2 regions of the Diaminobutyricimonas aerilata genome follow, and region 1 is predicted to be linked to the other one. Evidence: predicted binding sites of a transcription regulator. Region 1 holds the regulator's gene; the other holds the start of a gene.
What was found. The regulator LexA, encoded in region 1, represses DNA repair genes until DNA is damaged. The targets are predictions, from matches to a motif close to TCGAACANNTGTTCGA.
Positions count from the first base shown of each region.

Region 1 (9,785 bases):
GGGCTGGTTCCGCCGCTACCCCGACCTGCACTGGATCCACTGGCGCGACGACGAGCGCGTCGACACGGCGCTGAGCCTGGTCCTCGGGCCCGAGGCCGCCTGACCCGCCGCTCGGGCGCCGCGGAGCGGCGCTCGGTAGGCTGAGGCGGTGACCACCATCCGCTTCACCAAGGGCCACGGCACGGGCAACGACTTCGTGCTGTTCACGGATGCGGAGGGTGCCGTCGACCTCTCCCCGGCTCAGGTCGCCGCCGTCTGCGATCGGCACTTCGGAGTCGGGGCCGACGGCGTGCTGCGGGCCGTGCGGTCCGAGAGCATTCCCGAGGGTGCGGCGATCCTCGCCGAGGAGCCCGACGCGGAGTGGTTCATGGACTACCGCAACGCCGACGGGAGCAAGGCCGAGATGTGCGGCAACGGCATCCGCGTCTTCGCCCGGTACCTGCTCGACAACGGCCTCGCCGAACTCGACCCCGGGGGCACCCTGCCGATCGGCACGCGCAGCGGCGTGCGTGACGTCATCCGCAGCGCCGACGGATTCCAGGTCGACCTCGGACGCTGGCGGCTCGACGGCGGCGAGCCGCTCGTACGGGCCAAGAATCTGCGGGTCGCCCGCCCCGGGCTCGGCATCGACGTGGGCAATCCCCATGTCGTCGTCGCGCTCGCCGGTGAAGACGAGCTCGAGTCCGCCGATCTCGCCTATGTGCCGATCGTCGAGCCGGAGCCGGAGCACGGTGCCAACGTCGAGTTCGTCGTGCCGAGCGACCCACTCGTGACCGACGGGGTCGGCCGGATCCGTATGCGGGTGCACGAGCGGGGCAGCGGCGAGACGCTCAGCTGTGGCACCGGGGCCGCCGCGGCGGCGCTCGCGACCCGGCACTGGGCCGGTCGGGGAGCACCGGATTCGTGGCGTGTGGACGTGCCCGGAGGCAGCGTGGGCGTACGGATGTTCCCGGCGGAGGACGGCGAGCACGTCGCGTTGAGCGGACCGGCGGAGTTCGTCTTCGAGGGCGAACTCGAGGTGTGATTCAGCCGCGCCGGCGGGCGCGCAGCACGCGATAGCCCTTGTTCGTCGCGGCGCGATGCACGACGACGTCGTCGGCCATCTCGGTCTGCATCCAGCGGTGCAACGAATCGGACCCGAGGTTGCGTGCGACGACGAGCCAGGCGTCCGTGCCCGGTTGCAGTCGCGGCAGCCACGTCCGCAGCATCGAGTGGAGCTCGTCCTTCCCCACCCGGATCGGCGGATTCGACCACACCGTCATGAACGACACGTCGGAGGGAACATCCGCGGGGGTCACGGCGTTGACATTGGTGATGCCGAGTTCCTCCGCGTTGCGGCGCACCAGGTCGAGTGCCCGTTCGTTCACGTCCACCGCCCACACGGTCGCGTGCGGGGAGTCGAGCGCGAGCGTGAGACTGATCGGCCCCCATCCGCACCCCAGATCGAGCAGGTGACCGCCCGGGGGAGGCGCCGGTACGGATGCGAGCAGCACCTGGGTCCCCGTATCCACACGGTCGGGGCTGAACACCCCGGAGGCGGTCGTGACGGCGAGGTCGCGACCGGCGAGGCGCACGTGGATCCGGCGAGGGTGGAGCTCACTCCCGGGCGACGCCGAGAAGTAGTGGTCACCAGCCATGCAGAGAACTTATCGAATAGGAGCAAGTAGGGTGGCATCAATGGCAGATCAGCGAACGGACGCAGAGTCGACGACGACGGATGCGGTGGACCGGGTGCTCTCGCGCGAAGCGGAGCGTCCGGCGGGCTACACGCTGTTCTCCGCGGGACGGGCAGAGGCTCTGCAGGACGACAACGGCTACCTCGACGACCGCGACGGCGAACAGTTCGACCGCGAGGACCGTGCGGCGCTGCGGCGCGTGCAGGGGCTCTCGACCGAGCTCCAGGACGTCACCGAGGTCGAATACCGGCAGTTGCGGCTCGAGAACGTCGTGCTCATCGGCGTGTACTCGGGCAGCACGCTCGCCGACGCCGAGAACTCCATGCGGGAACTCGCCGCGCTCGCCGAGACCGCCGGAGCCGTCGTGCTCGACGGTCTCCTGCAGCGCCGACCGCATCCGGACCCCAGCACGTACCTCGGCCGCGGCAAGGCGCAGGAACTCGCCGACGTGGTTGCGAGCCTCGGCGCCGACACCGTCATCGCCGACACCGAACTCGCGCCGAGCCAGCGGCGTGCCCTCGAAGACGTCGTGAAGGTCAAGGTGATCGACCGCACGGCCGTCATCCTCGACATCTTCAGCCAGCACGCCAAGAGCCGCGAGGGTCGGGCGCAGGTCGAACTCGCGCAACTCGAGTACCTGCTGCCGCGACTGCGCGGGTGGGGTGAATCGATGTCCCGCCAGGCCGGTGGTCAGGTGGGTGGCGCGGGAGCCGGAATGGGCAGCCGCGGACCCGGTGAGACGAAGATCGAGCTCGACCGCCGCCGCATCCACACCCGGATGGCGCGGTTGCGCAAGCAGATCAAGGGCTTCACGCCCGCGCGCGAGGCGAAGCGGGCGAACCGCGAACGGTTCGCCGTGCCCGCCGTCGCGATCGCCGGCTACACGAACGCCGGCAAGTCGAGCTTGCTGAACCGCATCACCCGCGCCGGGGTGCTCGTCGAGAACGCCCTGTTCGCGACCCTCGATGCGACGGTGCGCCGTTCGCGCACCGAGGACGGCCGCGAGTTCACGATCGCCGACACGGTCGGCTTCGTGCGCAACCTGCCGCACCAGCTCGTCGAGGCGTTCCGCTCGACGCTCGAGGAGGTCGCGCTCGCCGACGTGCTCGTGCACGTCGTCGACGGATCCCACCCCGACCCGGGCAGCCAGATCGCGACGGTGCGCGACGTCATCGGCGAGGCAGGTGCCCGCGACATCCCCGAGATCGTCGTCTTCAACAAGTCCGACCTCGTCGACGACGACACGCGGCTCGTGCTGCGCGGTCTCGAGCCGCAGGCGATCTTCGTCTCGGCGCGCACGGGGGAGGGCGTCGACGAGCTGTTCGCCCGTATCGGCGAGCTCCTGCCGACCCCTCCGGTCGAACTCGACGTCGTGGTGCCGTTCGATCGCGGCGACCTGGTGGCCCTCGCGCACCATCGCGGTGTCGTGCTGTCCACGGACTACGACGAGCTCGGCACCCGCCTGCACGTGCGTGTCGACCCCGGCACCGCGGATGCGCTGCGTCAGGGTGGCACCGTCGTCGTCAGCTGACGGAGCGGCTTCCCGACGCCCGTCCGGTCTCCCGACCGGGCGGGCGTCGTCGCGTGCGGGGGACACGTCAGGGCCGCACGAGTCCCGTCTCGTAGGCGAGGATCACCGCGTGCACGCGGTCGCGCAGCGCGAGTTTCGCGAGCACCCGGCCGACGTGCGTCTTGACCGTCGACTCGGACACGAAGAAGCGCTCGGCGATCTCGCCGTTGCTCAGGCCCTCCGCCATCGCCACGAGCACCTGCCGCTCCCGCTCGGTGAGGGCGTCGAGACGGTCGTCGACGACCGGGGTATCGGGCTGCAGTCGGTCCCCGAACAGCTCGAGCATGCGCCGGGTGACCCGCGGGGAGACCGCCGCATCCCCGGCGGCCACGGCGCGGATGGCCGAGAGCAGTTCGGCCGGCCGGGTGTCCTTGAGCAGGAATCCGCTCGCTCCGGCGCGCAATCCGGCGAAGGCGTACTCGTCGAGGTCGAAGGTGGTGAGGATGAGCACGCGCGTGTCCGGGTGGTCCTGGGCGATGCGCCGGGTCGCCTCGATGCCGTCGCCGTCGGGCATCCGCACGTCCATGAGCACCACGTCCGGGCGGGCCTGGGCGACCATGGTCAGCGCCGTCCGGCCGCTCGCGGCCTCGCCCACGACCTCGAGGTCGGGCTCGGCCTGCAGCACCATGCGGAAGCCGAGTCGCAGCAGGTCCTGGTCGTCGACGAGGGCGATGCGGATGGTCATCTGTTCCTCTCCGGGTGGTGGAGTACGACGTGCACCCGCCATCCTCCGGTCTCGCGGGGCCCGACGTCGACGGTCCCGTTGTACAGTGCCGCGCGCTCGCGCATCCCGAGCAGCCCGCGACCGCCGCTGTCGGAGCCGGGTGCCACGCGTGGCCCGTCGTTGATGACGACGACCTCGGTCTCGTCGGGTCGCGCCTCGATGTCGATGGTGACGGAGCCCGCGCCGACCCCGTGGCGCAACACGTTGGTCACCGCCTCCTGCACCACCCGGTAGACGGCGAGCTGCAGGGCCGCATCGGAGGGTGGCGTGCCCTTCACCCGGTAGTCGACGGCGAGGCCGGCCTCACGTGCGGTGCGGACGACCGCGTCGAGGTCGTCGAGCCGCGGCTGCGGGGCGGTGCCGGCGTCGCTGCCGAGCACGCCCAGCATGCGGCGCATCTCCGCGAGGGCCTCCCGACCCCCGCTGGCCGCCCTCCGCATGAGGTCCTCCGCGGCGGCCGGATCGCGGGCGACGGTCGCCGCGGCGCCCTCGGAGAGGGCGATGACGACCGTGAGTCCGTGGGAGACGACGTCGTGCATCTCCCGGGCGATCCGCGCCCGTTCCGCCGCGGCGGCGAGCTCCGCCTGCTGATCCCGTTCCCGGGCGAGGCGTTCCGCCCGGTCGACGAGCGCCATGAGGTATCGGCGGCGGTTGCCCACGTTGACCCCGATGAGCACGGCGATGAGCAGCAGTGCGGTGTAGGGGATGACCGCGAGCCAGACGAGCGAGACCGGACCCTGTGAGGTGGCGGTGGAGGTGCCGGCCGAGACGCCGACGGCCATGCCGAGCAGTGTCGCGACGGTGTGCGATCCGAATCCCGCCCACGCGAGCCACGGCGCCAGGTACACCGCACCGGCGTAGACGATGAGCAGCGGCGCGATGATGTCGCCCTGCTCCGTGATGGCGAACGCGATGAAGGTCGTCACGCTCGAGACGACGACCGCCGCGACGGGATAGCGTCGGCGTCCGAGCACGGCGACCACCCAGACGAGCGCGGGCAGCACCGCGACCGCCCAAGTCGACGAGCCCACGATCCAGACGAGTGTCGAGAGCGCGTAGAGCGACGCGACGATGATGTCGGTCGCGTTCGGGTGCGCCGCGAAGAAGCGCCGCAGCACTCCCGGTGGCCGCGGCAGCTCGAGCGGCCCCGCCGACGATGCGTCGACGGGGCCGCTCTGCGGTCGGTCGCTCAGACGTCCCTCCGCTTCAGCACCAGGGCGGCCGGCACGAGCGAGCCCGCGGCCCACGCGACGGCGACCGCCATCGCCTGCCAGTATTCCAGCACCCCGCGACCGAAGCCCACGATCTGTTCGCCGGCGGTCGGCAGCAGCGCGGGCGTCACGGCCTCCGCGATCTCGGCCGGCAGCAGCACGACGAGCACGGGCAGGACGAGAATGACCGCGATGACCACGATGATCCCTCCGGCGCTCGACCGCAGCAGCGTGCCGACTCCGAGGGCGAAGAGCGCCACGAGGGCGAGGTAGGTCGGTCCGCCCAGCAGCTGGCCGAGCAGCGTGGGGTCGGTGAGCGGCACGTCGAGGCCGCGTTCGGCGAGGGCCGGCAAGGTGGCGAGGTAGCCGCCGAAGCCGCTCAACGCCGCGACGACCCACACGGTCACCCCGAGCACGACGGCCTTCGCCGCGAGCACCGGGATGCGCCGCGGAACGGCCGTCATGCTCGACCGCACCATGCCGGAGGAGTACTCGCCGCTCATGGTGAGCACGCCGAGTACCGCGGCGATCAGTTGCGTGAACAGCACGCCGGCACCGAACACGGGGGCGACGAACGCCGCACGCTCCTCGACCGGAACGGGTCCGGGCGGGAACGGGGCGGTCGAGGCCAGCAGCAGCCCGAACCCGATCGAGACCACGACGGTCACGGCGAGGAGCCACACGGTCGAACGCAGCGACGAGAGCTTGATCCACTCCCCGGCGACCACCCCGGCGGAGCTCACCCCGCGACGGTCCACGATCGCGGCGCTCATCGGGTCGCCCCGATCGCTGCCGAGCCGTATTCGACGGCGTCCCGGGTGAGGTCGAGATAGGCGTCCTCGAGGGAGCCCGCGACCGTGGTGAGTTCGTGCAGCGGGATCCCCGCGCGCGCCGCGGCGTCGCCGATCTGCTCGGGGGTCGCGCCGGTCGCCTCGAGGGCGCCGTCCTCCGCGACCGCGATCTGCACGCCCGGGAGGGCGGCGGTCAAGGCATCGGGACGGGGTGTGCGCACGCGCACGAGCGTCGTTCCGGCACCGACGACCTGATCGACGGGAGCGTCAGCGAGCACGCGACCCCGGCCGATCACGATGAGGTGGTCGGCCGTCTGAGCCATCTCGCTCATCAGGTGCGAGGAGAGCAGCACCGTGCGTCCCTCGCTCGCGAGGTGCCGCAGCAGCATCCGCACCCAGCGCACGCCTTCGGGGTCGAGGCCGTTGACCGGTTCGTCGAGGATGAGTACGCGCGGATCGCCGAGCATCGCCGCGGCGATGCCGAGGCGCTGCCCCATACCGAGCGAGAACCCGCCCACGCGTTTGCGGGCGACTGTCTCGAGGCCGGTGAGTTCGATGACCTCGCGCACCCGGCGGCGGGGGATGCGGTGGGTCGCGGCGAGAGCCAGCAGGTGCTTCTCGGCAGTGCGGCCCGGATGCACGGCCTTCGCGTCGAGCAGCACGCCCACCTCGTGCAGCGGGGCACGCAGCCGGGCGTAGGGACTGCCCGACACGAGCACGCTGCCGGCGTCCGGACGATCCAGGCCGACGATCATCCGCATGGTGGTGGACTTGCCGGCGCCGTTCGGCCCGAGGAAGCCGGTGACCCGCCCCGGCGGGATGGTGAAGTCGATGCCGTCGACCGCGGTCTTCGGCCCGTACCGCTTGGTGAGGCCGTGTGCCTCGATCATGTCGTCCTCCGTCTGTCTGCTCCGCGGGATGCGGGCACGGTGAACGCTACGGATCGGGCGCGGTGCGCTCGTCGGAGGACGGACGGATCTCTGCGGGCCCGGATGGCACCGCGGTACGACGCCGCGCCGGGCGCCGACCCGACGAGGGTCTCAGACCGAACGCAGCACGGCGACGACCTTGCCGAGCACTTGCGCGTAGTCGCCGAGGATCGGTTCGAACGCGCTGTTGCGCGGCAGCAGCCAGGTGTGGCCGTCGCGCTGACGGAACACCTTGACGGTGGCCTCGTCGTCGAGCATCGCGGCGACGATCTCGCCGTTCTCGGCGGTGTTCTGCTGGCGCACGACGACCCAGTCGCCGTCGCAGATCGCGGCGTCGATCATCGACTCGCCGACGACCTTGAGCATGAACAGCTCGCCCTTGCCCACGAGCTGGCGGGGGAGCGGGAACACCTCGTCCACCTGCTGCTCCGCGGTGATCGGGATGCCCGCCGCGATGCGGCCGACAAGCGGCACCAGGGCGGCGTCTCCGATGGTCGAGGTGGCGGGCTCCGCGTCGGAGGTCGAGGGCACGTCGATGAGCACCTCGAGGGCCCGCGGACGGTTCGGGTCGCGTCGCAGGTAGCCGCTCAGTTCGAGCTGGTTGAGCTGGTGGGTGACGCTCGAGAGCGACGACAGCCCGACGGCGTCGCCGATCTCGCGCATGCTCGGCGGATAGCCCCGGCTCGCGACGGACCGCTGGATCGCCTCGAGGATCGCCATCTGCTTGTCGCTGAGGCTCTTGCGGCGCCGGGTCGCACGATCGCCGGCGGGTGTCGTCTCGTCCATCGCGCGCTCCAATGTCGGTGGCTCCTGTTCGACTGTCTCTCGAACAATCGAAACTGTATCCGCCTTCGGGCGCACAGGGAAACATCCGTTCGAGCGTGTCGCCTGAAGAACGGGCGAAACGCGCTCTGCGCTTGAAACTCTGTTCGATCGAAGATATGTTCGGTACACAGTTTCGCATCGGGCGCTCCCGGCCGAGCGCCCGATGCGGACTGAGTCCGCAGAGGAGGACCGATGAGCACCGCTTACGCACCTACCGGCATCACCCGACCGACGCGCACCCCGCGACTCCGACTGACCCGTCGCGGTCGCGTCGTCATCACCCTCGCGGCGGCGCTGCCGTTCGCGGCGGGCGCCGTCTTCTCCGCGCTGAACGGCGGCGACGCCGTCGCGACGGCGGATCAGCGCGCGGTCGACTTCTCGTACGTCACGGTCGAGGCGGGTGAGTCGCTGTGGGGCATCGCCGAGCAGGTGGCGCCCGAGGTCGACCCCCGCGACGTCGTCGACGACATCATCGGACTCAACGGGCTCGACGGCGCGGCCGTGCAGCCCGGTCAGCGCATCGCCGTGCCGGTCGCCTACGCGGCCGACTGACCGGCCGCTCCGCGTCCGCTCATTACACTTCCGGGGTGACCACCCTCGACGAGCTGCCCATCCGTGACGACCTGCGCGGTCTATCGCCGTACGGCGCCCCGCAGAAGCACGTGCGGATCGCGCTGAACGTCAACGAGAACACGCACGGCATCCCCGAGGAGGTCGTCGACCACGTCCTCGCCGCCCTCGGGTCTGCGGTGCGGGGCATGAACAGGTACCCCGACCGCGAGTTCACCGAGCTGCGCGAACACCTCGCCCGCTACCTCAGCGGACCGGAGGGCACCATCCACCCCGAGCAGGTGTGGGCGGCGAACGGCTCCAACGAGATCCTGCAGCAGATCCTGCAGGCGTTCGGCGGCCCGGGCCGCTCCGTACTCGGGTTCCCGCCCACCTACTCGATGCACTCGATCCTCGCCGCCGGCACGGGCACGCGCTGGATCGCCGCCGAGCGCGACGCCGCCTACGAGATCTCCGTGCCCACCGCCGTCGCGGCGGTCGAGGCGCACCGCCCGGACCTCGTCTTCCTGTGCGCCCCGAACAACCCCACCGGCACCCCGCTCACCATCGACGTCATCGAGGCCGTGTACGACGCCACCGACGGGATCGTGGTCGTGGATGAGGCGTACGCCGAGTTCATGCCCGACGACGCCCCGAGCGCGCTGACCCTGCTGCCCGGTCGCCCGCGCCTCATCGTCAGCCGCACCATGAGCAAGGCGTTCGCGTTCGCGGGGGCGCGGCTCGGCTACCTCGCCGCGGACCCGGTGATCGCCGACGCGCTGCGCCTCGTGCGGCTGCCGTACCACCTGTCCGCGCTCACCCAGGCGGCCGCGATCGCGGCGCTGCAGTGCGCCCCGCAGATGCTCGCGATGGTCGACGAGATCCGCGGTCAGCGCGACCGCCTCATCCGGGACCTCCCCGCCCTCGGCTTCACCCCGCTGCCCTCCTGGTCGAACTTCGTGCTGTTCGGCGGGGTCGAGGACCCGCACCGCACCTTCGAGGCGCTCCTCGCCGAGGACATCCTCATCCGCGACGTCGGCATCCCGCACCACCTGCGCGTGACGGCCGGCACCGAGGAGGAGACCACGGCGTTCCTCGAGGCGCTCGGTAGGATCAGAGCATGACGGCAGAACGGGTCGCGGAGCTCCGCAGGGAGACCAGCGAGTCCAGCATCCGCTTGAGCATCGACCTCGACGGGTCCGGTCGCTCGCAGATCAGCACGGGCGTGCCGTTCTTCGACCACATGCTCACCGCATTCGCGAAGCACTCGCTCGTCGACCTCGAGGTCGAGGCCCGCGGCGACGTCGACATCGACGTGCACCACACCGTCGAGGACACCGGCATCGTACTCGGCACCGCGATCGCCCGCGCGCTCGGCGACAAGGCGGGCATCGCCCGCTTCGGCGACGCCCTCGTGCCGCTCGACGACGCGCTCGCGCAGGCCGTGGTCGACGTCTCCGGCCGCCCCTACCTCGTGCACGGCGGCGAGCCCGCCGGCTTCGAGTTCCAC
Region 1 covers NZ_PGFF01000001.1:2,129,923-2,139,707, reverse strand. Annotated here, with positions in the region: gene miaA (tRNA (adenosine(37)-N6)-dimethylallyltransferase MiaA) at 1-103, shown strand, start outside; gene dapF (diaminopimelate epimerase) at 149-1,024, shown strand; gene CLV46_RS10325 (class I SAM-dependent methyltransferase) at 1,026-1,637, opposite strand; gene hflX (GTPase HflX) at 1,678-3,207, shown strand; gene CLV46_RS10315 (response regulator) at 3,275-3,931, opposite strand; gene CLV46_RS10310 (sensor histidine kinase) at 3,928-5,088, opposite strand; gene CLV46_RS10305 (ABC transporter permease) at 5,160-5,954, opposite strand; gene CLV46_RS10300 (ABC transporter ATP-binding protein) at 5,951-6,862, opposite strand; gene lexA (transcriptional repressor LexA) at 7,013-7,687, opposite strand; gene CLV46_RS10290 (LysM peptidoglycan-binding domain-containing protein) at 7,919-8,278, shown strand; gene CLV46_RS10285 (histidinol-phosphate transaminase) at 8,314-9,399, shown strand; gene hisB (imidazoleglycerol-phosphate dehydratase HisB) at 9,396-9,785, shown strand, end outside.

Region 2 (9,785 bases), 100 kb from region 1:
GGTGTTCCATGCCGCCGCGCTCGTACACGACGACATCATGGACAACTCCGACACGCGCCGCGGCCTCCCCGCCGCGCACCGGCGGTTCGAGTCCATCCACGGCGAGAGCCGATGGGCGGGCAGCCGTGAGGGCTACGGACGGTCGGGGGCTTTGCTACTGGGAGACCTGCTCCTCGGCTGGAGCGACGAGCTGCTCGATGCGGGGCTCGCGCTGCTCGCGGACCGCACCGCGGCACGGGCGACCCGCGACGAATTCGTGCGGATGCGCACGGAGGTGACCCTCGGGCAGTACCTCGACATCCTCGAGGAGGCGTCGTGGCGCTCGAGGCCTGAGGCGGACCTGCTTCCCCGGGCCCATCGCGTGATCGTGTACAAGTCGGCGAAGTACAGCGTCGAGGCGCCTCTCGCGCTCGGCGCGGCGGCCGCCGGCGCCGCGGCCGAGCAGATCGAGGCGGTGCGCGCGTTCGGACTCCCCCTCGGGGTCGCCTACCAGTTGCGCGACGACCTGCTCGGGGTGTTCGGAGACCCTGAAGTGACCGGCAAGCCCGCCGGCGACGACCTGCGCGAGGGCAAGCGCACGGTGCTCATCGCGCTCGCTCGACCGGCGCTTCCCGCCGGCGCGCGGCAGCTGCTCGACGAGCTGCTCGGCGACCCGGAGCTCGACGGCCGTCAGATCGAGGTGCTGCAGACCGCGATCCGCGAGAGCGGTGCGGTCGACAAGGTCGAGCGCATCATCGCGCACAACGTCGACAAGGCGAAGTCGGCGCTCATGGGTGCGCCACTCGGCCCGACCGCCCGCGCGCAACTGTCACGACTGGCGGACACCGTCACGCGCCGCAGTTCCTGAGCCGCGCCGCGTCGTCGAGGTCGTCAGAACGCGAGCGCCTGCGCCACCCGACGCACCTCGGCCTTGCGCCCCTGCTGCAGGGCGGCGATCGGGCTCGTGCCGAGCGCGTCGTCCTCCTCGAGCAGCCACTGCATCGCCTCGGCGTCGTCGAACCCGTTGTCGGCGAGCACCACGAGGGTGCCCTTCAGTTCGGGCATCGGGTGCCCGTCGACGATGAACGACTCGGGGATCGAGAGCACGCCGTCACGCCGGATGGCGAGCAGGGCGCGCTCCTCGAGCAGACGGTGGATGCGGCCCGGTCCGATGCCGAGGATCTCGACGAGCTGGGGAACGGTCAACCAACGGGGTTCGAGGGAACTCACTCTCACAGGGTGCCACGAGCCGGGCATCCGATCTGCACCACTCCAGTCACACCAATCACATGCGCCTCTTTGATTGACAGGAATGCCCTCGTGTGACAGCGTGGGACGGAATTCCGCGCGCGTTCGGGGGAACGTGACGGGGGCCGGGAACAGAACGGGAATTCGATGAACTTCGACGACGACCTCGCGCACTCCGCGATCACGGGCCTGACGCCCACGCCTCGAGCCGAGGCGAGGCCGACGCGCGTCCGGGTGGGCAAGAGCATGATCGCGACGATGCCGATCGTGCTCGCGGGCTCGATGGCCGTCTCGATGCACCTGACCGGTCCCGTCGAGCCGGTCGACACCGACCGCGACGAGAAGCCGCGGGAGAGCAAGTCGAGCATCGGCGACGCGATCAAGGACGCCTTCGTCGCGGCCGGGACCGCCGTCGCCACCACCACGAGCCCTGCCGCGCACCGCCCCGCCGCCGTCCCCTCGAGCTACCGCGTGGCCGCCGGCGACACGGTGAGCAGCATCGCCGGCCGCTTCGGACTGTCGACCGCGTCCGTGCTCGCGCTCAACGGGCTCGGCTGGAAGTCGGTCATCTTCCCTGGCCAGGTGCTCAAGCTCTCGAGCGCCGCGACCTCGGCTCCCGCGCCCGCTCCGGCCCCCGCGCCGAGCAGCGCCGGCCGCTACACGATCGCCAAAGGCGACACCGTCTCCCGCATCGCGCAGAAGTTCGGCGTGCCCGTCGCCTCGGTGCTGAGTGCGAACGGCCTCTCCTGGTCGAGCATCATCTACCCCGGCCAGACGCTCACCATCCCCGGTCAGGCCGCGCCCGCCGCGACGCCGGTGACTCCGGTCGTCTCGACGCCCGTCGTCTCCGCCCCGCCCGCGTCGTCGACGTACACGATCAAATCCGGTGACACCATCGGCGCGATCGCCGCACGCCACGGCGTCTCCACCCAGGCTCTGCTCAGCGCCAACGGCCTGAGCTGGTCGAGCGTCATCTACGCCGGCCGCACGCTCACCATCCCGGGCACCGTCGCCACGACGCCGGCGGTGCACGTCACTCCCGTCGCCACGCCGGGCAAGGTCACCCCGATGACGGCCGAGATGCGCGCGAACGCGCAGGTCATCGTGCGGGTGGGCCAGCAGCTCGGCGTGAGCGAGTACGGTCTCGTGATCGCGCTCGCCACCGCCATGCAGGAGTCGTCGTTGCGCAACCTCGACCACGGGGACCGGGATTCGATCGGGCTGTTCCAGCAGCGTCCGAGCACCGGTTGGGGCACCAAGGCGCAGCTGATGGACGCGGCGCACGCGGCACGGCTCTTCTACGGCGGCCCGAGCAACCCCAACAAGGGCGTCACCCGGGGTCTGCTCGACATCCGCGGATGGCAGTCGATGAGCGTGACGCAGGCCGCGCAGGCCGTGCAGATCTCCGCCTACCCCGACGCGTACGCCAAGTGGGAGACGAGCGCGCGGGCCTGGCTCGCGGAACTGCGCTGACCCCGTGTGGCGGGGTCCGGTTCGAGCCGCTCATCTTTAGACTCGAACGGTGAGCACGAGCACCACGGACCCGATGATCGGCCGTCTCATCGACGGCCGGTACCAGGTGCGCTCCCGCATCGCCCGCGGCGGCATGGCCACGGTCTACCTCGCCACCGATCTTCGCCTCGAGCGCCGAGTCGCGATCAAGATCATGCACCACCACCTGGCCGACGACAGCCAGTTCACCCAGCGCTTCATCCAGGAGGCGCGCTCGGCGGCCCGCCTCGCGCATCCGAACGTCGTGAACGTGTTCGACCAGGGCCAGGACGGCGACTCCGCGTACCTCGTCATGGAGTACCTGCCCGGCATCACCCTGCGTGACCTGCTGCAGGACTACGGCAGCCTCACCTCCGAGCAGACGATCGACATCATCGAGGCGGTGCTCTCCGGCCTCGCGGCCGCGCACAAGGCCGGCATCGTGCACCGCGACCTCAAGCCCGAGAACGTGCTGCTCGCCGACGACGGACGCATCAAGATCGGCGACTTCGGACTCGCCCGCGCGGCGACAGCGAACACGGCCACGGGCGCCGCGCTGCTCGGCACGATCGCCTACCTCTCCCCCGAGCTCGTGACCCGCGGGATCGCGGACACCCGCAGCGACATCTACGCCGTCGGCATCATGATGTTCGAGATGCTCACCGGCGAGCAGCCGTTCAAGGGCGAGCAGCCGATGCAGATCGCCTACCAGCACGCCCACGAGCACGTGCCCGCGCCGAGCACGAAGAACCCGCGCGTACCGGCCGAGCTCGACGAGCTCGTGCTGTGGGCGACCGCCCGCGACCCCGAGCATCGCCCGCGCGACGCCCGCGCCATGCTCGATCAGCTCCTCGACACGCAGGAGTCGCTGCGCACCGCACTGCCGACGCAGGCGACCTCAGCCCAGCGCACCATGGTGCTGCCCGCGGCAGCGCCCCTGCCGACGCAATCCACCGCCGAGACGCAGATCCTCGGCGGCCGCCCGGCCGTCGCCGCACCCGCCGACACCGGTCCCGCCCTGACCGAGAACACCGCGAGCCTCGCCGTGCAGAGCCGCAAGCGCCGGTCGAAGGGCTGGATGCTGCTCGTCATCATCCTCGTGCTCACCGCCGCCGCCGGAGTGGGCGGGTGGTGGTTCGGTGCCGGCCCCGGTGCCGCCGTCACCGTGCCCGACGTCACCGACAGCACCCCGGAGGAGGCGACCGCCGCCCTGCAGGAGCTCGGCTTCGAGGTCGACCCGAGCGGCACGATGTTCTCGATCGAGATCGAGGCCGGTCGCGTCGCCGGCACCGATCCCGAGCCGGGGGCCGCGCTCGCACCGGGCGAGACGGTCACCCTGCTCGTGTCGCAGGGTCGCGAGCTGTTCGCCGTCGAGGAGCTGCGCGGCCTGCAGGAGAGCGTGGCCCAGACGGTCATCCGCGAACACTGGACCGAGGGCACCGCGATCCGTCAGTTCGACGCCGAGGTGCCTGAGGGTCAGGTGCTCGACGCACTCGACGGGCAGGGCGCGCCCCTGGCCGCGGGCGCGCAGTACGGCGACCAGCTCCCCATCACCCTCGTCGTCTCCGCCGGTCCGCTGCCGGACCTCGCGGGCCGAAGCGTCGAGGATGCGACCGCCGTGCTCGGCGAAGCCGGCCTGACGGCGGGCCAGAACCTGCAGCAGTTCAGCGACGCGATCGAGGAAGGTGCCGTCATCGGCATCATCACGACCAACGAAGACGGCTCGCCGAAGGTCATCAGGGTGGACGACACGGTCGATCTCGCCGTATCGAAGGGTCCCGAGCCGGTCGAGGTCCCGGATGTCGTGGGCGACACCTGGGCGGCCGCCAAGGAGGCACTCACCGCCGCGGGCTTCCAGCTCGAGTACAACCGCCTCGCGGACGCCTTCCCCGGCGCCTTCGTCGTCAGCCGCATCGACCCCGAGGCCGGTGAGACCGCGCCGAAGGGGTCCACGATCCGCGTCAACTTCGCCGGTTTCTGATCCCGCCGGTCGCTCCGCACGCATGCGGAGCGACCATCCCGCGGATCAGATCGCGCTGAGCTCCTCGGCGACGAGGAAGGCGAGTTCGAGCGACTGCATGTGGTTCAGGCGCGGGTCGCACAGCGACTCGTACCGCGTCGCGAGGGTGGCCTCGTCGATCATCTCGGAGCCGCCGAGGCACTCCGTCACGTCGTCGCCGGTGAGCTCGACGTGGATGCCGCCGGGGTGGGTGCCCGCGGCGCGGTGCGCCTCGAAGAAGCCCTTGACCTCGTCGACGATGTCGTCGAACCGCCGCGTCTTGTACCCGGTGGGCGTCGTGACGCCGTTGCCGTGCATCGGGTCGGTGACCCACAGCGGGTTGGCGTCCATGCCCTTGATCGCCTCGAGCAGGGGCGGGAGCGCATCGCGGATGCGGCCGGCGCCCATGCGCGTGATGAAGGTCAGGCGACCGGGTTCGCGCTCGGGGTCGAGCTTGTCGATGAGCTGCTTCATCGTCTCGGGCGTCGTCGACGGGCCGAGCTTCACACCGATCGGGTTGCGCACCCGCGAGAAGAAGTCGACGTGGGCGCCGTCGAGCTCGCGCGTGCGCTCACCGATCCAGATGAAGTGCGCCGACGTGTCGTACGGCGTGCCGGTGCGCGAGTCGATGCGCGTCATCGGCCGCTCGTAGTCCATCAGCAGACCCTCGTGGCTCGAGTAGAACTCGACGCGCTTGAGTTCGTCGAAGTCGGCTCCCGCCGCCTCCATGAACCGGATCGCCTTGTCGATCTCACGCGCGAGACCCTCGTAGCGCTGGTTCGCCGGGTTGGCGGCGAAGCCGCGGTTCCAGCTGTGCACCTGACGCAGATCGGCGAAACCACCCTGCGTGAACGCGCGGATGAGGTTCAGGGTCGCCGCGGACGTGTGGTATCCCTGCACCAGCCGACGGGGATCCGGCTGACGGGACTCCGGCGTGAAGTCGTAGCCGTTGACGATGTCGCCCCGGTAGGCGGGCAGGGTCACCTCGCCGCGGGTCTCCGTGTCGCTCGAGCGCGGCTTCGCGAACTGGCCCGCCATGCGGCCGACCTTCACGATCGGCATCGACGCGCCGTAGGTGAGCACGACCGCCATCTGCAGGATCGTCTTCACCCGGTTGCGGATCTGATCGGCGGTCGCCCCGGCGAAGGTCTCGGCGCAGTCGCCGCCTTGCAGCAGGAACGCCTGACCGCTCGCGGCGCGCGCGAGCCGGTCGCGCAGGATGTCGACCTCGCCCGCGAACACGAGCGGCGGCATCGTGGCGATCTCCGCGGACGCGGCGCCCACGGCATCCGGATCCGGCCACTCCGGCTGCTGCTTCACCGGCAGGGTCCGCCAATAGTCGAGCCCGGCGATCACGGAGGGATCGGCGAGAACGACGGGCTCTGACGGGTCTACCACGGGCGGTTCCTTGCTGGACGGTGACGGATGACGGGCATGCCCGTCGACGGCTGCCGGCGAGCAGGGACCCAAGGAGCGAGCCTAGCGAACGCCGGGAGCGTCGACGGCGACGCGGGGGTCAGCGGCTGGAGCTGCCGACCTTGTCCTTGACCGAAGAGGCGTAGACGTCCAGATATTCCTGGCCGCTCAGACGGTTGAGCTCGTACATGATCTCGTCCGTGATGGAACGGAGGATGAACCGGTCACCCTCGAGGCCTTCGAAACGCGAGAAGTCGAGCGGCTCGCCGAACACGATGCCGATGCGGCGGACCTTCGGGATGCGCCGGCCGATCGGCATGACCTTCTCGGTGTCGATCATCGCCACGGGGATCACGGGGACGTGCGCCTCGAGGATCATGCGCGCGACGCCGGTGCGGCCGCGGTACATGCGACCGTCGGGGCTACGGGTGCCCTCGGGGTAGATGCCGAGCTGCTCACCCTGGGCGAGCACACGCAGCGCCGTGTTGAGCGACGCCTCCGAGGCCTTGCCCCCGGAGCGGTCGATCGGGATCTGGCCCGTGCCCTGGAAGAAGAGGCGGGTGAGCCATCCCTTGATGCCGCGGCCGGTGAAGTAGTCGCTCTTGGCCAGGAACGAGATCCGCCGGTCGAGCACGAGCGGCAGGAACACCGAGTCGATGAACGACAGGTGGTTGCTCGCGAAGATGACGGCGCCCGTCTTCGGCACGTTCTCCCGACCGACCACCCACGGGCGGAACGCCGTGAGCAGGATCGGGCCCGCGACGAGGTTCTTCATGAACCAGTAGAACATCCGAGCCTCCCGGTGGCCGACGGGAAATCCTAGCGCGCGGTGGCGTGCACCCGGGCCAGGTCGGCCGCGCCGACGACACCCGCGTCGTTGACGAGCTGAGCGATCACGAAGTCCGGCTCGGGGTGATAGCCCCGTGCCGGGAGGTGGGTGAGATACGCCTCGCGGATGGGGGCGAGCAGCAGCTCCCCCGCTTCGGCGACCCCGCCGCCGAAGACGAAGATCTGCGGGTCGAGCACGGCCGAGAGCGAGGCGCACGCCTGGCCCAGCCAGAAGCCGAGCTGCCGCAACGCGCTGAGGGCACCCGGGTCGTGCTCGGCGATGAGTCGGCCGACGGTGTGTCCCGTGAGCTTGCCGTCGCGAGTACGGGCGGCCGCGAGGGCGAGGCCGATCCCGCCCACATCCGCGATCTCGTTCGCCATGCGCAGCAGGGCGCGACCCGACCCGTACTGCTCGATGCAGCCGTGCGCGCCGCAGCCGCACGGCAGCCCGTCGGGCACGACCCGCAGGTGCCCGAGTTCCGCTCCGGCGCCGAAGCCTCCGCGGAAGAGTCGGCCCTGGCTGACGATCGCGCCGCCGACGCCGGTGCCGATGGTGAGCACCGTCATGTCGCTCACGTCGCGGCCGGCGCCGAATCGGAACTCGGCCCATCCGGCGGCGTTCGCATCGTTGTCGATCGTGATGGCGAGATCGAGCCGCTCGGTGAGGTGCCGGCGCAGCGGTTCGTTGCGCCAGCTGATGTTCGGCGTGTAGTAGACGAGCGACTGCTGCGCGTCGATGAATCCGGGTGCGGCGACTCCGGCCGCCACGACGTCGTGACCCGCACGCAGCCGCTCGATCATCGCGACGACCTCATCGACGATGCCCTGCGGATCGCTCGCATCGGTCGGCACGCGCTCCTCGGCGAGGATCACGCCGTTCTCATCGACGACGCCTCCCGCGATCTTCGTTCCGCCGATGTCGATCCCGATCGCCTGCACGAGCGACGAGTCTACTGTTCGAAGGGATCCGTGATGGTCCGTCGGTACACTGAGGCCACCATCCACTCGGTACCGAAGGAGTTGCCGTGAACGAGACGTTTACCCCGCTCGTGGTCGAACCCGATCCCGACGCCAATATCACCGACCTCCTCGTGGATCGGGCCACCGCGTCGCCGCAACTCGCCCTGTTCTCGTTGCCGACCGCCAGCGGGGGCTGGGAGGACGTCACCGCGCTCGAATTCCACACCCGGGTGGTGGCGCTCGCCAAGGGCTTCGTCGCCGCCGGTGTGCATCCGGGCGAGAAGATCGCGTTCATGTGCAAGACGCGGTTCGAATGGACCCTCGTCGACTTCGCGCTCGCGTTCGCCGGGGCCGTGCTCGTGCCGATCTACGAGACGTCGTCACCGAGCCAGGTGCAGTACATCCTCGAGGACTCCGGCGCGACCGGCCTCATCGTCGAGACGCCGGACCACTTCGCCCGCTTCGACGAGATCGCGGGCGACGTACCCCAGGTCGCGCGCGTGTGGCAGGTCGACCTCGGCGACCTCGACAAGCTCACCGCTTCGGGCGCGGGCGTCTCCGACGACGAGGTCGAGCGGCGTCGGACGCTCGCGAAGGCGTCCGACCTCGCGACGCTCATCTACACGTCGGGATCCACCGGCAAGCCCAAGGGCGTCGTGCTCACGCACGCGAACTTCGTGGAACTCTCCCGCAACGCCGCGGTCGTCATGGCCGACGTCGTCGCGCCCGGAGCGTCGACCCTGCTGTTCATCACCACCGCGCACGTGTTCGCGCGGTTCATCTCGATCCTGTGCGTGCACGCCGGGGTGCGCGTCGGGCACCAGGCCGACACGAAGCAGCTGCTGCCGTCGCTCGGGTCGTTCAAGCCGACGTTCCTGCTCGCGGTGCCTCGGGTGTTCGAGAAGGTCTACAACTCGGCCGAGCAGAAGGCGGAGGCCGGGGGCAAGGGCAAGATCTTCCGCCGGGCCGCCGACGTGGCGATCGAACACTCGAAGGCGCTCGATGCCGGTCACGTGCCGCTCGGTCTGAAGCTGCAGTTCGCGCTCTTCGACCGGCTCGTCTACTCCAAGCTCAAGTCCGCGATGGGCGGGAACGTGCAGTACGCGGTCTCCGGCTCCGCCCCGCTCGGTCTGCACCTCGCGCACTTCTTCCGCAGCCTCGGCATCCGCATCCTCGAGGGCTACGGACTCACCGAGACCACCGCGCCGGCGACCGTGAACCTCGTGAACAAGTTCAAGATCGGCACGACCGGACCGGCGCTGCCGGGCGTCGGCCTGAAGATCGCCGAGGACGGCGAGATCCTCGTCAAGGGCATCAACGTGTTCGGCGGCTACTGGAACAACGCCGAGGCCACCGCCGAGGCCATGGTCGGCGAGTGGTTCCACACCGGTGACGTCGGCGCGATCGACGCCGACGGCTACCTCACCATCACCGGACGGAAGAAGGAGATCATCGTCACGGCCGGCGGCAAGAACGTCGCCCCCGCCGCGCTCGAGGACCCCATCCGCGCGAACCCGCTCGTCGGCCAGGTGGTCGTCGTCGGCGACAAGAAGCCGTTCATCTCGGCGCTCATCACCCTCGATCCGGAGATGCTGCCGGTGTGGCTCAACAACAACGGCGAGGCCGCGGACCTGAGCCTCGCCGCGGCGGCCGTGCACCCGAAGGTGCTCGCCGAGGTGCAACGCGCGGTCGACGAGGCGAACGCGCGCGTGTCGCGGGCGGAGTCGATCCGCAAGTTCCGCGTGCTGCCGATCGAACTCACCGAGGCGAGCGGCCACCTCACCCCGAAGATGAGCATCAAGCGCGCCGTCATCCTGAAGGACTTCGCCGCCGAGATCGAGGGGATGTACTCCCCCGCCCCGGA
Region 2 covers NZ_PGFF01000001.1:2,030,061-2,039,845, forward strand. Annotated here, with positions in the region: gene CLV46_RS09780 (polyprenyl synthetase family protein) at 1-847, shown strand, start outside; gene CLV46_RS09785 (Rv2175c family DNA-binding protein) at 871-1,236, opposite strand; gene CLV46_RS09790 (LysM peptidoglycan-binding domain-containing protein) at 1,474-2,700, shown strand; gene pknB (Stk1 family PASTA domain-containing Ser/Thr kinase) at 2,750-4,699, shown strand; gene CLV46_RS09800 (class II 3-deoxy-7-phosphoheptulonate synthase) at 4,745-6,115, opposite strand; gene CLV46_RS09805 (lysophospholipid acyltransferase family protein) at 6,234-6,923, opposite strand; gene CLV46_RS09810 (ROK family glucokinase) at 6,953-7,900, opposite strand; gene CLV46_RS09815 (AMP-dependent synthetase/ligase) at 7,987-9,785, shown strand, end outside.
Region 2: the regulator LexA is predicted to act here: its motif matches at 1,360-1,375, upstream of CLV46_RS09790 (LysM peptidoglycan-binding domain-containing protein).